Regions from separate parts of the Caldicoprobacter guelmensis genome, predicted to be linked through region 2. Evidence: a T-box and tRNA genes for the amino acid it is inferred to sense, from the RefSeq annotation. Region 2 holds a T-box; the other holds one or more tRNA genes.

Region 1 (7,566 bases), on a different contig from region 2:
CCCTGCAACCCCTGCAGCCCTGTTCCACGCAATACGCGATGTAGGATGGTCTCAGCCTGATCATCACGATTGTGTCCCAGCGCAACTTTATGACCTCGTATATCTTGTAGCACCTTTTCAAAAAAGCGGTAGCGGACAATCCTACCTGCCTCCTCTAAAGACAACCCCCTTTCATCAGCCACACGCGGCACATCCACCTTTTCAACAAATAAAGGGACATCCCACTGCTGACACAGCCGCTCCACAAATTCCATATCCTGGTCAGCAACAGTCCCTCTAATTCCATGGTGTATATGGGCAGCATACACACAAATGCCCATATCCCTTTCAAGCTGTTTTAAAACATGCAACAAAGCCACAGAGTCAGGTCCTCCAGAGATACCAACCAATACCCGTTCCCCTTGTGATAACATATTGTACTTGTGAATGGTTTGGAGAACCTTTGCCAGCATCCCATCACCTTTTTATTACACTCAAAATAGAATATTAACATTTTAGCCCTTTTGTGCGTATTTTTCAAGGGTAAATTTCACGAAAAATACGGTTTCCACACCCGGCTTACCATCACCGTCATATCATCTCGTGCAATCCCATCAGCCTTTTTTAACGCCTCATTCATTATATGGTCTGCAAGTTCCTGAGGATTGCTTGTATTTAGCTTCGAAATTACGTCTATCATCCACTCTTCGGCATTTAGTCCTACCTCTACGCTGTCTAAAACCCCGTCAGTCATCATAATGATCATGTCACCGTCTTCAAGCGCTTCCTTAACCCTCTCAACTTGGATATTTTCTAGTATTCCCATAGGTAAAGCCGGCGCCTTTATCACCTTTACACCATCCTTTTTCTTGATAAAGGTAGATACCGCTCCAATTTTAATGAAATCAGCGCTGCCCGTCACCAAGTCTATCACACACAGGTCAGCTGTCGCAAAAATCTCTTCTCTGGAACGAAGTATCAGCACTGAATTTATGGTCTGAATGGTCGAGTTGAGGTCAAATCCCGCCTCAAGAAAATTTTCCAGCAGCGAAACCACTATGCTGCTTTCTGCATCGGCTCTGCTGCCCGAACCCATTCCGTCGCTTAAAACCAGCAGATACTTGTTTTGATCTATCGGTATAGATGAATAGTTATCACCACACGCATCTGAATATTCTCTGGCTTTTCTGGCAATTCCAGTCATCACCTTATACCTTTGAGCCTCGACAAACTTAAGGGTACACTCCGGATGCGAACAACCTCTGCCCTCATCGGTTTTACATAACATTGGTCTCCTCAGCACTTCACTTACGGCTCTTTCAACAATGCGCGTACACTCTCTTCGACCACCACATGACTTTTGGGTAATGCTTACTTCCATCCTCCCATCCGCTTTTTCTATTACCATAACATTTCGGACATGTATACCTCTTTTATCCAACTCCACCAGAATAGCGTCTTCTAAGTCTTTTTTAAAGCGTACATCTATATCAAGTTCCTGTGCCAATCGGGTTATCACCCGAGATATTCCCTCGAGTTGTTGAGCCACCAGATTTCTACACTCCTCTATCTTTTGTTGCCATCTGTAATTAAACTTGTAAGCCTCATAAACCTCGTTCATGGCTTTTACAACCTCGTCCACGCGAAAGCAGGCTTTGCATAAGTCCTCCGCCAGGTCTTCCTTTCGTATGTTCCCCTTATTTTCTATTATGCTTATAAGGTCAAACATGTTGTTATAGGTAGCATAGAAGTTGCGTTGCCAGCAATTTCGATAAAATGTACAGGCTGTACACACCTTGCTTGCCACCGCGTCCAACAACCTGTTTATACCTTCCCGACCTTTTATCACGTCAAATTGAGAAATCTGCGAAAATGCTTGTGCCAAATTATGGAACACATGCGAAAATTCCTCTAGCCTGCTTACTGTAAGCTCCTTCAGTTTAGAGGTATATCTACTGCCCTCCTCTCTAATATGGCCCAGATTCCAGATCTGCCGCATATATCCAACAGCCCGTTGAGGAACTAAAAATAATAAACAGCTTGATATTGCAATTTCTTTAAAAGGAAGTATGGTTACAGTTGAACGATTAATATAAAAGGTCATAAAGGCATTAGATAAGATAAACGCCAGACTTAATCCAGCTCTTCCCAAATCTTTAAAAGCCCCTGCTATCATTCCACCCACAGCAAAAATCCCTATAAATTCAACAGACAGGCGAGTGGCCATGGAAATGAACAGTCCAACCATACAGCCTATGGATGCTCCAATACCCGCCCCACCTACATATGCAGACAGCAATACCAACACGATAGCAAATACATTACGAAGAGAAATGCCAAATAGGCTAATCTCCCAAAAACCCACTGTCAGCAACCCAAGGAAAATAGCGGTACCAATCAATTCATGGTTAGCCAATACACGACGAAACCTTATATTTATGAGTAAATCCATTACCGGGCTAAAGACATAAACCATAATCATGCCAATAACGCTTTCCAGTCCAGCAAGAATCAAGTCATAAAACAGCATTCCCTGAAGATAAGCAAACGTCAAATTAACAGACAAAAGCGCAAAACCAACAACCAAAGCCACATGCAATACACTCAATTTCTTTCGCCTTACAAGAGGAATCTGGCTATAAATGAAAAGGAGGCAGGCTGTCAGCATGTACTTTAGCACAAAAAGGTGCACCCCCTGGCTTAAAAGCCCTAATATGACTGCAACTAAATATACAGCCGCATTTTTCTTCCTAGGTATTACGCTGGCAAACAGCGCTACCCCAAAGGGAGCTACTTCTTCGAAAATCACTGCTCGTCCCATTAAAAAGCATAACGTGCATATTAGAATGTCATAAGATATTTGTTTCCATATTACCGGCAAAACTGCAATCCGCCTTACAGCATGTCCACTCAAATCCTGGTAAGAGTATGCTTCCCTCTGCATGACCATCACACCACCCGCTTTACATTTCTAATATGTTATAATCGAAGCACACTCATTATACCAGAGCTTCGATAAATATTTTGTCAACATTAGGAAATAAACTTTGAAAACTTTACGACATAAACTTTAAAAAAAGCGAAAAAGCCGCAGACATCCAAAAATATCAGCATCTTTCTCTAAAGAACGCCATAAAGGATTACAGACATGATTTTGAGAAAATAAAAAATCTCCGGCACCTCTCCGGAGATTTAAAACACTGGTGGGCGCAACAGGACTCGAACCTATGACCCCTTGCTTGTAAGGCAAGTGCTCTCCCAGCTGAGCTATGCGCCCACATCGATTTAACTTTTTAGGCCCTTTATTATAACAATGGTGGCGGCGAACGGATTCGAACCGCTGACCCTTCGGGTATGAACCGAATGCTCTAGCCAACTGAGCTACGCCGCCGCAATATCAAACATGCATTTTAATCTCTCTAAAACAAAACTGGTTGCGGGGGAGGGATTTGAACCCTCGACCTTCGGGTTATGAGCCCGACGAGCTACCTGACTGCTCCACCCCGCGACGTCTAAGCTTTCTTTGATGTTTCCTTCTCCCTAACGGCAAGTTATATTCTATAATAAAATCTTTTTTAAGTCAATACCCTCTTCAACCTTTTTATCTTTTTATCACCTTTTAAGCTTTCAACCCCTCCCGCGCCAATACCCACCTCCTCGTTTTGCCTCGCGATTCTTTCTTATGTCCTTGAGCTTTTCTTCGCTCTCCTTCATGAACTTCGCTAAGCGTTCCTCAAAGGTCATGACAGGTTCCTGAGCTCTGCGTATGGATAAGTTTATCCTGCCCCTCTCATCTATCGACAAAACCTTTACCATTACCCTCTCATCTTGCCTCAAATATTGATGTATGTCCTTTACATAGGTATCTGCCACTTCGGAGATGTGCACCATGCCAGTCCGCCCATCGGGCAATACTATAAACGCTCCAAACTTGGTTATGCCCGATACCCTACCTTCCACTACTTGTCCCACTTCAACAGGCATATAGAAACAAATTCCTCCTCTTTATCAGTTCTGTTTTTCGATAAATTTTATCTCCCCTTCTTTTACCCACCCAAAGCGCTCCCTGGCCGCCTTTTCAACGTATTCCTCCGATTTTGTATACTCGATCTGGCGTTCCAGCTCGGCATTGTATTCTTCAACCTGCTGAATCTGCTGTCTCAAGTGTTCCATCTGTACATGCTGCTCCCGCATCTTTATTTCTTGGTGAACAAAAGTAAAAATAAAATAGCCGATCATCACCACCGCAATCATCAGCTTGGCTCTGGGCTTTAGCACATACCTACGCCTTGCCATTCCATCACCTTCTCAAGAAAAAACTGCCTTTACCCACTGTAACAACGACTCTAACCTTTCTTAAGTATTATTATTCGACGTTTCACATAAAAATCCTCTTTTTATGCCCTAATTTTCTCACTAATCTTATTAAAAAAATTAAACAGAGCACGCAAAGGCCAGGACGCAAACCTGATGATGTATCTAACCCCCTTTTCTATAACTCTGTATATAAGTGTTAATGCTTTTATCACCCAAGGACTTATCGTCAGCAGGTATAGGCTCCACCCTATTGCCAGTCCGACAAAATTATAAAATCTCACTTCTCCGTCATTGGCATATAGTAGAGCTACAAACACCAAGGCAGCTACCACCAGCCAAAAAAACAAATCCATTATGCCCACAACCCACGGCCTAGGCTTAAATGTCCAACGAAATACCCTGTTCAAATCATAAATGAATCCCACAACCATTCCCGCATAAACTGTGGCCAGAAAGACATATACCTGGTTAGCCGTTGACATCAGCATACAATATGCACCCTTTTTTATCTGAATAGCCTGCTAAAAAAGCCGGAACCCTTTCCTCCTAGCCCGTCGTGATCGCTATACTGGAGAGCGATAATTTCCCCTTCGACTATGAGCTGTCCTTCTTCCAGGTTCAGCTTGTTTATGTGGAGGTCCTGGCCGTGAAGTGTAATGTAGCCCATATCGGTCACCAACACTACTGTTGCCTCATCAAAGCTGTCAACATCAACTACACCTGTTATGGTCACCTTCTCGCGGTTTTCCATAAGCACGCTGTGGCTTCTACTTCTTACAGCTTTTTTATCATCCATCTCCCTGATCATCCCGTTCCCCCCTGATATAATACCCTTAGTTGATTATATGATTACTGCTTTCAATGTATGCATGCAAAAGCCCGGCTTTATATTGCCGGGCTTTAAATCCACCTTAAGGCCACAGTTTAACGATCTGAACACCTTTGAAGTAATGTTTAATTATATCCTCGGCTTTCTTCCCTCGTTTAGCCATGCTATAAGCACCCCACTGGGACATACCCACGCCATGCCCATAACCCCTGCCTTTAAATATAACTTGGTCGCCGTTTAACCGTACCTCATCCAGCAGGGTTGACTTCATCCTGGTGCTCCCCAGTGCGATGCGCAAGTCAGGGGCCGAAACCGGCGTGGAATCGAGAACGATTTCTATAGCACGCCCTGATGGACCCCTTCTACCTATCTTGATACTGGAAAAATCGTCTATCTGTTTGCCCATTTGCTTAACAGCCTTTATAACTTCCTGTTTTGAAAACTCAGCACTCCAGCTCTTTTCATCCGGAGGGATAACTGAAGAATCATCAGGGGAGCTGACAACCTGTATATAAGGGGGATTGCCTTCCTTGTAAGCCAAACCTTCTACAGCCGTAGCTGTCTTCCCCCCCGCATTGGAATGAAACCATGCATTTACATAATCTCCATTATATACGATCACTTGTCCTCTCGTTTCAGCTACCGCCTTCTTTATACGCTCATTAACAGCTTCCATATTCCACGCTTGAGCTTCTTCAATATCAGTTGAAATGTGGGCATTGCCATATTTAGAGTGACCTTTATCTTTTATGAATTTGAGAACAAAAGTTCTGGCAATAATGGCCTGAGCTTTAATGGCCTCCATCGGCCAATCGTTTTTGATCTCTCCCCCTACAACTCCGGCTACATATTCTTCAAACGGCATCTCCTGTACCCTGCCTTCTTCCTTTATATACACCTTAAGCCGCGGCTCCTGCCCGGTCGGGCTGCCCAAAGCTTGAGGAATGGGTGGCTTCTTTGCCATCTGCTCAGGAACAGGGGTCGGCGGCTCCGTTCTCCTCACTCCTGCACAAGCTGGCAATATTAAAGTCAATATTGCCGCAGCAGCTAAAAAAACAACCCATTTAGATCTCCCTTTATTCATCCTCATACCTCCTGTAGTCCCTGACTGTTTTGCCAATTAAAGCTCCAATGTCTAGTATTTGCTTAAACTCAGGAGGTAATACCACAAAAATCAACCGGTTTTGTAGTACGGCTTTAAGATTTTATAACTCTCTGTACATCTGTGAAGCTTCTCCTTTGACAACATGCTCAGCTATTGAGAGCACCTCAAAACGCCGCACACGTTCACCAAACTGTATCTCTATTATATCGCCTTCTTTCACCTCTGTACTGGGTTTGGCCACCTTGCCATTTACAAAAACCCTTCCCTGGCTACACACCTCATTGGCCACTGTCCTCCTCTTCATGATCCTGGACACTTTTAAGAACTTATCTATTCGCACGGCCTTACCCCCTTCAAAATTATAAAAACCGGGTTTTTACCCGGTTTTTAAGTTGATTTTTTAAAGTTTATTGAACGGCGTCCTTTAAAGCTTTGCCAGCTTTGAACACGGGAGCCTTAGAGGCGGGGATGATGATCTCCTCTTTTGTCTGAGGATTTCTGCCCTTCCTCTCTGCCCTCTCGCGGACTTCAAAGGTACCAAAGCCGACAAGTTGGACCTTCTCGTTTCTGGCCAATGCTTCAGTAATTACGGAAATCAGAGCATTAATAGCGCTTTCAGCTTCCTTTTTTGTCAGCTCACTTCTCTCTGCTACAGCAGCAATCAACTCAGCTTTATTCATATGCGAACCCTCCTTGAAATAAATTCTTATAGCATATTCGCTATTTTTTTTCAAATTCCTCCTTGTTGACCAATAATTTTTGAAATTTTTACATCTTTTTTCGCCCGCTTTCTCTAGAGGAATCTTGATAATATCATTACCATATTTTTCTTAAATTATACATGTTTTTACCTCAAAGATAGCTTTTTGGCCTTATTCCAAAGCTCGTCCATCTCCTCTAGTGTCATTTCCTGCAAAGGACGTTCAGCGTTTTTTTCTATGTATTCAAAACGGGTTATGAACTTCTCTATGGTATCCTTCAAAGCCAATTCCGGATCAACTTTTAAAAACCTTGCGACATTGACTGCCGCAAACAACAAATCTCCTATTTCCTCCCGTATTTTTTGTTCATCACCCCCTCGATATACCTCCTTCAACTCTGCCAATTCTTCTTCTAGCTTTTGCATGGCGCCCTCCACACTCTTCCAGTCAAATCCCACCAATGCCGCCTTTTCCTGCACTTTATAACTCCTTATAAGAGCGGGGAGGATGCTAGGTATATCGCGTAAAACCTGGGTGTGGGTTGCAAAGCCCTTTTCGTGCTTCTTCAAGTCCTCCCAATTGGCCACCACCTGCTGTGCGTTCTCAGCTACGGCACCCCCAAATATATGGGTATG
Region 2 (7,566 bases):
TAGAAGCAGCTCTGGAAGAAGAGCTTAAGGGCCGCAAAGGTTATACCCTTTACATAGAAGACCAATATGGGAAACAAAAGAGCATCATAGCAAAAGTTGAACCTCAAGATGGCAACGATGTCATACTGACAATTGACCCTCTCCTTCAAAAAGCCGCTTATGAGGCGCTAAAAGGTTCCAAAGGTAGCATCATAGCGCTGAATCCAGCTACCGGCGAAATCCTCGCCATGGTAAGCCAACCTTCTTTTGATCCAAATATATTCCCGGTCGGCGTGTTGCCTTCTGAATGGAAGGCCTTATCCCAGGACCCTGACCATCCACTCATAAACAGATGTATACACAGCCTGTATCCTCCCGGATCAACCTTCAAACCCTTCACGGCAGCCATGGCTTTGGAGTCGGGAGTCATCACGCTCCAGACCGTAGTACCCGAAGCCCAAAAAGAGGAGTGGATCCCAAGCCCCAACTGGACGGCTCCTCCCATAAGGCGTGTACCTCACCCACCGGGAGATGTCAACTTGCGCAATGCCATCGTGTGGTCAGACAATATATTTTTTGCATGGACTGGACTGAAGATAGGATATAAAAACTTTGAAACATTTGCCACTAGATATGGATTAGGTCAATCTTTACCTTTTACCTTGCCGGTTAAAAGCTCTCAAATAAAAAATGCCTCTACTTCGTGGAGCGATGCCCTACTTGCTAACACCAGCTACGGACAGGGGGAAATGCTTATAACACCTCTGCAGATGGCCACTATGTATACTGCCTTTTACAACAGCGGTAACATGATGCTTCCCCAGCTTGTAAAGGAAATCCGGACTCCTTCAGGCCAAACCACAGAATCCTTACAGCCTAAACCATGGCTGGAAGGTGTGATACCCAAGCAATATGTGGATACCCTTTTGCCCATGTTGATTGATACAGTAGAAGATCCAACCGGCACGGCCCACAAAGTAAAAATTCCCGAGCTTACCATTGCCGGTAAAACCGGGACAGCACAAGTTAGAGATAAAAGCCAAGAGATAGCATGGTTTATAGGGTTCACCTTAAACACCGAAAAACCTCTACTCGTCTGCGTTGCGCTAGAAGTACCAGCTGGTGAAGGGGATGTAAAGCTGGATATAGCCAAGAGGATGTTCGCTGAATACTACCGGTGAACATCCTCTTTATTCTATCATCTGCCGCACCCTTAGCTGTGCCCCTATACTCTCAGCAATGTTACGGCATTTTTCAATATCCTCCGAAGATAACACATCCACCACCGAAAGCACCACCGTGGGGATTACCTTAACGCACTCTCTGGCAAACTCCAGCACGCCTTCGAAGGCCTCTCTGCCGTAAATTGAATGGCATATAGCATCGTACTGTTCAGCAGTGGGCGCATTAAGGCTTATGGAGATCACATCCACTATCCCTTCAAGCAACGGTACCACATTCCTGCCGTAATACAGATTAGCCTGGCCGTTGGTATTGATTCTCACCTTCCCCCCTTTTTTCTTTATTTCTCGAGCAATCTCTATCAGCTCTTCAAGCCGGAGCATTGGCTCTCCAAAACCACAAAACACTATTTCGCTGTACTGAGTAGGGTCTCCTATCTGTTGTAATACCTCCTCAACCGTAGGTTCCCTATCAAGCCATAGGTTATACTCTCCCATACCATCGCGGGTATTTCGTATACAAAAATCACAGCAGTTGGTGCACCGATTGGTCAAATTGACGTACAAGGCATCCCCTAGCCTGTAAACATAGGTGTCCATTCTTCCATCTCCTTTTTTTAAGCCTAATCACCATACTCAATTTTTAAACACAATCACTTTATTTTAAATAGCTTTTTTGCATTATCCAAGGTAATATTCGCAATCTCCTCAAGAGCCATGCCCCGAATTTCTGCAATCTTTTCAGCCACCAGCCTTACATATGCAGGATTGTTACGCCTGCCACGATAAGGAGTAGGTGCCAAGTATGGACTATCGGTTTCAATTACCAGTCTGTCTAGAGGAACCTTTTGAGCTATCTCCACTGGCCGTTTGGCGTTTTTAAAAGTGACAGGGCCGCCTAAAGAAATATAAAGCCCAAGGTCCATAAAATACTTGGCCATCTCCCAGCTGCCTGAATAACAGTGCATCACCCCACCCAGTATCTTATCCTTTTTGGCTTTAAGTATATCCAGCACATCCGCATGGGCATCCCTATCGTGTATGATTATAGGAAGCCGCATATTGTAAGCTAGGTCTATCTGCCAGTCAAACCATTCCTTTTGCAGCTCCCTAGGCGAAAAATCGTAATAATAGTCCAGACCCACCTCGCCCACTGCCACAACCTTATCCCTTTTAGCCATGGCCTCAATAGCATCCAAAGCCTCTCTGTTCATCTGGGCTACCTCGTGGGGATGAATCCCCACAGCAGCATATATAAAAGGATACTGCGTAGCCAGCTCCACCGACATACGGGAAGCTTCAAGGGTGGAGCCTACATTTACAACGTAGGCCACACCCTTTTCTGGCAACTCCCTTATCAGCTGATCCCTATCCTCATCAAACATTTCATCCTCAAGGTGTGCATGGGTATCAAAAAGCATCTTTCTCCCCTCGACCTTTATTTTATGGCTTTCATATACCCCTAACTTATTTTAGAACCACTTGCTATGTCCTGATCCACCGTAAGCAGTGCCAAGTTCCCTCTTTCGTCAGTGGCAGCCAGTATCATGCCTTCAGACTCTATTCCCATAAGCTTGGCAGGCTTTAAATTAGCCAGCAATATGACCTTCTTGCCCACCAGCTCCTCTGGCGTATAATACTTGGCAATCCCCGATACAACCTGGCGCCTCTCATCCCCTACCTCTAGGATCAGCTTCAACAGCTTGTTGCTCTTTTCAACCCTTTCAGCGCTCGCAACCCTGGCCACCCTGATGTCCAGCTTTACAAAGTCATCAATGCTAATCTGGCCATCTGCCTGTCTTTTATCATCCGAGTTCAGTCGATGTCCCTGCTGCCCATCCTCTCCCCCAGCCTGTACCGTATCCTGGGCAGTGCGGGTTGCCCCTTCGCTCTGACTGGCCTGCTTCATTCTCTGCTGTATCTCTTCTAGCTCCTTAAGCTCCTTCTCAATGTCCAATCTAGGGAATATGACCTCACCGCGCTGTACCCTGGTTCCTGGCGGCAGCTTTCCAAACTGAGATAAACTTTCCCAAGTGGTAAGGCTTTCATCCTTTATCCCAAGCTGCTCACGGATTTTATGGGGCGTTCTGGTCATAAACGGGCTGATCAACACCGATATCATACGGAGGCATTCAGCCAGGTTATAAAGCACAGTACCCAGTCGCTCACGCTTATCCGAGTCCTTAGCCAAAATCCACGGAGTGGTTTCATCAATATATTTGTTGGCTCTGCCAATCAGCTTCCATATTTCAGCCAAAGCATTGCTGTACTCAAAACGGTTCATCAATTGCTCTACCGCTGACGGAGTAGAAAGAGCCAGTTGCCTTAAATCCACATCAACGTCCTGGAACTCTCCCGGCTGTGGTACCAAACCATCAAAATATCTGTCTATCATAGCTATGGTGCGGCTGACCAGATTACCCAAATCGTTTACAAGGTCCGAATTTATCCTGTTAATCAAAGCCTCATTGGAAAAGACCCCATCAGCGCCAAAGGGCACCTCTCTAAGCAGGAAGTAGCGTATAGCATCCACACCATAACGCTCAACTAGCACCACCGGGTCCACCACATTGCCTTTGGACTTAGACATCTTACCCCCTTCCAACACCAGCCAACCATGGCCAAACACCTGCTTGGGCAGTGGCTCTCCTAGAGCCAGTAGCATTATAGGCCATATAATGGTATGGAACCTTACGATCTCCTTACCCACCAGATGTACATCAGCCGGCCAATACTTCTTGTATCTCTCATCATTCTCAGTCATGTAGCCTAAGGCAGTAAGATAGTTGGAAAGGGCATCAATCCACACATATATCACATGCTTGTCATCAAACGGCACAGGGATACCCCACTTGAAGGAAGTACGTGATACGCACAAGTCCTCTAATCCCGGACGCAAAAAATTGTTGAGCATCTCGTTTTTCCGCGAAGGCGGCTGTATAAACTCGTCATGGGCTTCGATATACTCTATAAGCTGTTGCTGATACTTAGACAATTTGAAGAAATAAGCCTCTTCCTTTACCAGCTCCACCTTTCGGCCACAATCCGGACACTTGCCGTCCACCAGCTGCCTCTCAGTCCAAAACGATTCGCAGGGGGTACAGTACCAACCTTGGTATTCACCCTTGTAGATATCCCCCTGGTCATATAACTTTTTAAATATTTTTTGTACCACCTTTTCATGCCGCTCTTCAGTAGTGCGGATAAAATCATCGTAGGATATATCCATCAGCTTCCACAAGTCCTTAATGCTGGCCACTATGTTATCTACATATTCCTTAGGTGTTACCCCCTTTTCTCTAGCCAACCGCTCTATTTTTTGCCCGTGTTCATCGGTCCCAGTCAAAAACATGACGTCATAACCGGTAAGCCTCTTAAATCGAGCCATAGCGTCAGCCGCCACCGTAGTATAGGCATGTCCAATATGCAGCTTGTCACTGGGATAGTATATAGGAGTAGTGATATAGAAAGTCTTTTTGTCAGCCATAGTTTACCCCTCCTCTTTTTTTGCTGTTAAACTTTCTGCCATACCCCTCTATCCAATAACCAAAATACAACCACACCAATCAACTAAAACACAAAAACCCCTCGCTCCAACATAGGGGCGAGGGGTAACCTTCGCGGTACCACCCTATTTCTTTTTCGCCTCGCGGCGAAAAACTCTATCGGTGACCATCATCACCTGCATCTATAACGGGACCTCCCGTAGCGGCCTACTAGCTACTTCGACCGCTCCGCTCCAGGGCCATGTTCAACAGGGGCCACTACCACCGGCTTTCACCTGCCCCGGCTCTCTAAAGGCGGGCCATCCCTGCCTACTCTTCCCTTCATCGCGTTTACAAGTTCAAAATTACTATACTATGATGTTATCCATTGTGTCAAGTATTATTCAGATATTTCCCAAAACATTTTGCTTTTACAACCAAGCGGTTGTGAATAGCTTTTATTCATTCGGCAGTTCTGCTTTAGATTTGACTGATATGGCATATTCCGAGGGACTCATATCGGTGATTTTTTTAAATACGTGAGAAAAATAATGGACTGAACTGAAACCCAATTTCTCAGCTATTTCAGAAAAATTATAGTTCTCTTCCCTTATAAGCTCTTTGGCTCTTTCAATCTTCATTCGCCTAAAATACTGCATAACACCTGTATGCATCTTTTCCCTAAATAAGCTTTTTATCCTGCTACGGCTCAAGGAAAACTCCCTACAAAAATCGTCCACAGTAAGGTTTTTTTCAATATTCTGTGTCATAAAGCATATCATACGGTTTACCAAATCATCCTCTGCCCGACGCCTAGTCAAAGAAGAAATGCGCTCCTGCCTCTTTACTACGGTATTATTCCTTATAAGCGTTATAAGCAAAAGCTCAAGATATATCTTTATAAGTTGTTGAGCCCCAAACAGTTCATTATCCCGTTTATCATTAACGGTAATAAACTCATTAAGCTTCTTATTAAAACAATTGGCACGCTCCTTTATAAGTTTAGCCAGTATAGCTTTTTCCTCATCTCCTGCTTTGAGTATCTTGTTTTCAAAAAATTTCATAGCAGGACTGTTGCACACAAATGATACCACTATTAAATTCGGAGCTATTTTGCCATTGGCCCATACGCTATGAAACTCATTGGGCTTGTGGAATATCATCTCCCCTTGCTCTAACTGGTAGCCCTCTGTATCAGCCATCACTTCCACCTGGCCTTTATCCACATAGAGGAATTCCCAAAAATCATGGCTTTCCCCTTCGAACACAAAATCCTTGGCGTACTCAAAATAAAATAGGCTCACAATTTCGTTTATCTCTATAACGCTGTTTAGGGGTATTTTAGGGTATTCCACTTTTCTATTTACGGACAAGGCAATATATTCTCCTTTCTAAACAAGAGTGTCCGATATTATAAAAAATTAGCCTTTTTTCGCAAAGAAAAACAACCATTTCTGATATATAATCTAAGATGTGAAAACCTGTTCCATCTCTATATAGAAATCCATATATGAATTTTAACAAAATCTCATTCTTAAATCAATAAAGGAAGGAGGTCAAGCTTAATATGAAAAAAGGTATAAACGTCTGGTCATTTAAAAAAGGCATGACGGTAGCCGAATGCATGGCCATGGCTAAAGATGCCGGATTTGAAGGCATCGAACTTAGCCTGGATGAGGAAGGCGAAGTCAGTTTAAACAGCAGCGAAAAGGATATTTTAAGAATCAAAAAGATAGCACAAGACACCGGCATCGAAATAGCCAGCCTTGCAACTGGCTTATACTGGACATATCCCGTTAGCAGTTCAGACCCTAAAATCAGGCAAAAATCCAAAGACATAGTAAAAAAACAGTTGGAAACGGCAGCTTTACTTGGAACAGACGGTATTCTGGTGGTGCCGGGCATGGTAGCAGGGCTTTCACCCGACAGCGAAGTAGTACAATATGATATAGCTTATGAGCGAGCCTTAGAAGCCTTTATGGAACTTAAAGAAGAGGCAGAAGCCATCAAAGTCAGTATATGCCTTGAAAATGTATGGAACAAATTCCTGTTATCACCCTTGGAGATGAGGGACTTCATCGATAAAATCAATAGCCCATATGTGGGAATTTATCTGGATGTAGGCAATATCATATATACGGGATATCCCGAACATTGGATAAGGATCCTGGGCAAACGCATCAAAAAAGTACACTTTAAGGATTTCAGGAGAAGGGTTGGTACGCTGGAAGGGTTTGTAGACCTCCTGGCCGGAGACGTAAACTTCCCCGAAGTAATGCAGGCCTTTAAAGAAGTAGGCTATGACGATTATGTTATCGCTGAGATGATACCTAATTACACTCATTATACTAATCAGATAATATACAATACATCTAAATCCATGGATAGAATTTTGGGAAGATAAAAATAAAAGGAGGAGATATATATGGTAAAGGTAGGCCTTATAGGCATAGGATTTATGGGAAGAGGCCATTTGGATAACTATATAAGGCTTGAAGCTGAGGGGTTCCCGGTCAAGCTGGTAGCCATATGTGACATAGACAAAGACAAGTTTGAAAATAAATTCTTACCCGGTAACATCGATGTGGGCAACAAAAAATACGACTTTTCAAAGTACAACCTGTACACGGACATAGACGAAATGCTTGAAAAGGAAGAGCTGGACTATGTAGATATCACTTTACCTACTTACCTACATGCCGAGGTAGCCATAAAAGCTCTCAACAAAGGAATACACGTACTGTGTGAAAAGCCCATGGCTCTTACCGTGGACGAATGTAAGGCCATGATAGAAGCTGCCGAGAGAAATAACAAAAAGCTGATGATTGCCCAATGCCTGCGTTTCTGGCCAGAATATGAGTACCTCAAAGAATGCGTGGAGACCAACAGGTTCGGGAAAGTAGTTGCTGGATACTTCTTCC

The links. A T-box is a leader RNA that pairs with one kind of tRNA and senses whether it is charged. The one in region 2 lies ahead of metG (methionine--tRNA ligase), so its partner is inferred to be a tRNA-Met.
Region 1: it encodes a tRNA-Met, which carries the amino acid that the T-box ahead of metG (methionine--tRNA ligase) is inferred to sense. The anticodon was not compared.

Annotation. Positions count from the first base shown of each region.
Region 1 covers NZ_JAFBDW010000004.1:61,954-69,519, reverse strand. Annotated here, with positions in the region: gene tilS (tRNA lysidine(34) synthetase TilS) at 1-413, opposite strand, end outside; gene spoIIE (stage II sporulation protein E) at 530-2,923, opposite strand; tRNA gene JOD02_RS06495 (tRNA-Val) at 3,181-3,256, opposite strand; tRNA gene JOD02_RS06490 (tRNA-Met) at 3,294-3,370, opposite strand; tRNA gene JOD02_RS06485 (tRNA-Met) at 3,411-3,487, opposite strand; gene JOD02_RS06480 (S1 RNA-binding domain-containing protein) at 3,607-3,963, opposite strand; gene JOD02_RS06475 (FtsB family cell division protein) at 3,988-4,275, opposite strand; gene yabQ (spore cortex biosynthesis protein YabQ) at 4,377-4,784, opposite strand; gene yabP (sporulation protein YabP) at 4,802-5,104, opposite strand; gene JOD02_RS06460 (SpoIID/LytB domain-containing protein) at 5,208-6,209, opposite strand; gene JOD02_RS06455 (S4 domain-containing protein) at 6,331-6,570, opposite strand; gene JOD02_RS06450 (HU family DNA-binding protein) at 6,638-6,934, opposite strand; gene JOD02_RS06445 (bifunctional methyltransferase/pyrophosphohydrolase YabN) at 7,078-7,566, opposite strand, start outside.
Region 2 covers NZ_JAFBDW010000011.1:17,244-24,809, reverse strand. Annotated here, with positions in the region: gene JOD02_RS11065 (penicillin-binding transpeptidase domain-containing protein) at 1-1,160, shown strand, start outside; gene JOD02_RS11060 (TatD family nuclease-associated radical SAM protein) at 1,170-1,760, opposite strand; gene JOD02_RS11055 (TatD family hydrolase) at 1,814-2,581, opposite strand; gene metG (methionine--tRNA ligase) at 2,623-4,647, opposite strand; T-box leader at 4,758-5,000, opposite strand; gene JOD02_RS11045 (AraC family transcriptional regulator) at 5,104-6,018, opposite strand; gene JOD02_RS11040 (sugar phosphate isomerase/epimerase family protein) at 6,213-7,049, shown strand; gene JOD02_RS11035 (Gfo/Idh/MocA family protein) at 7,071-7,566, shown strand, end outside.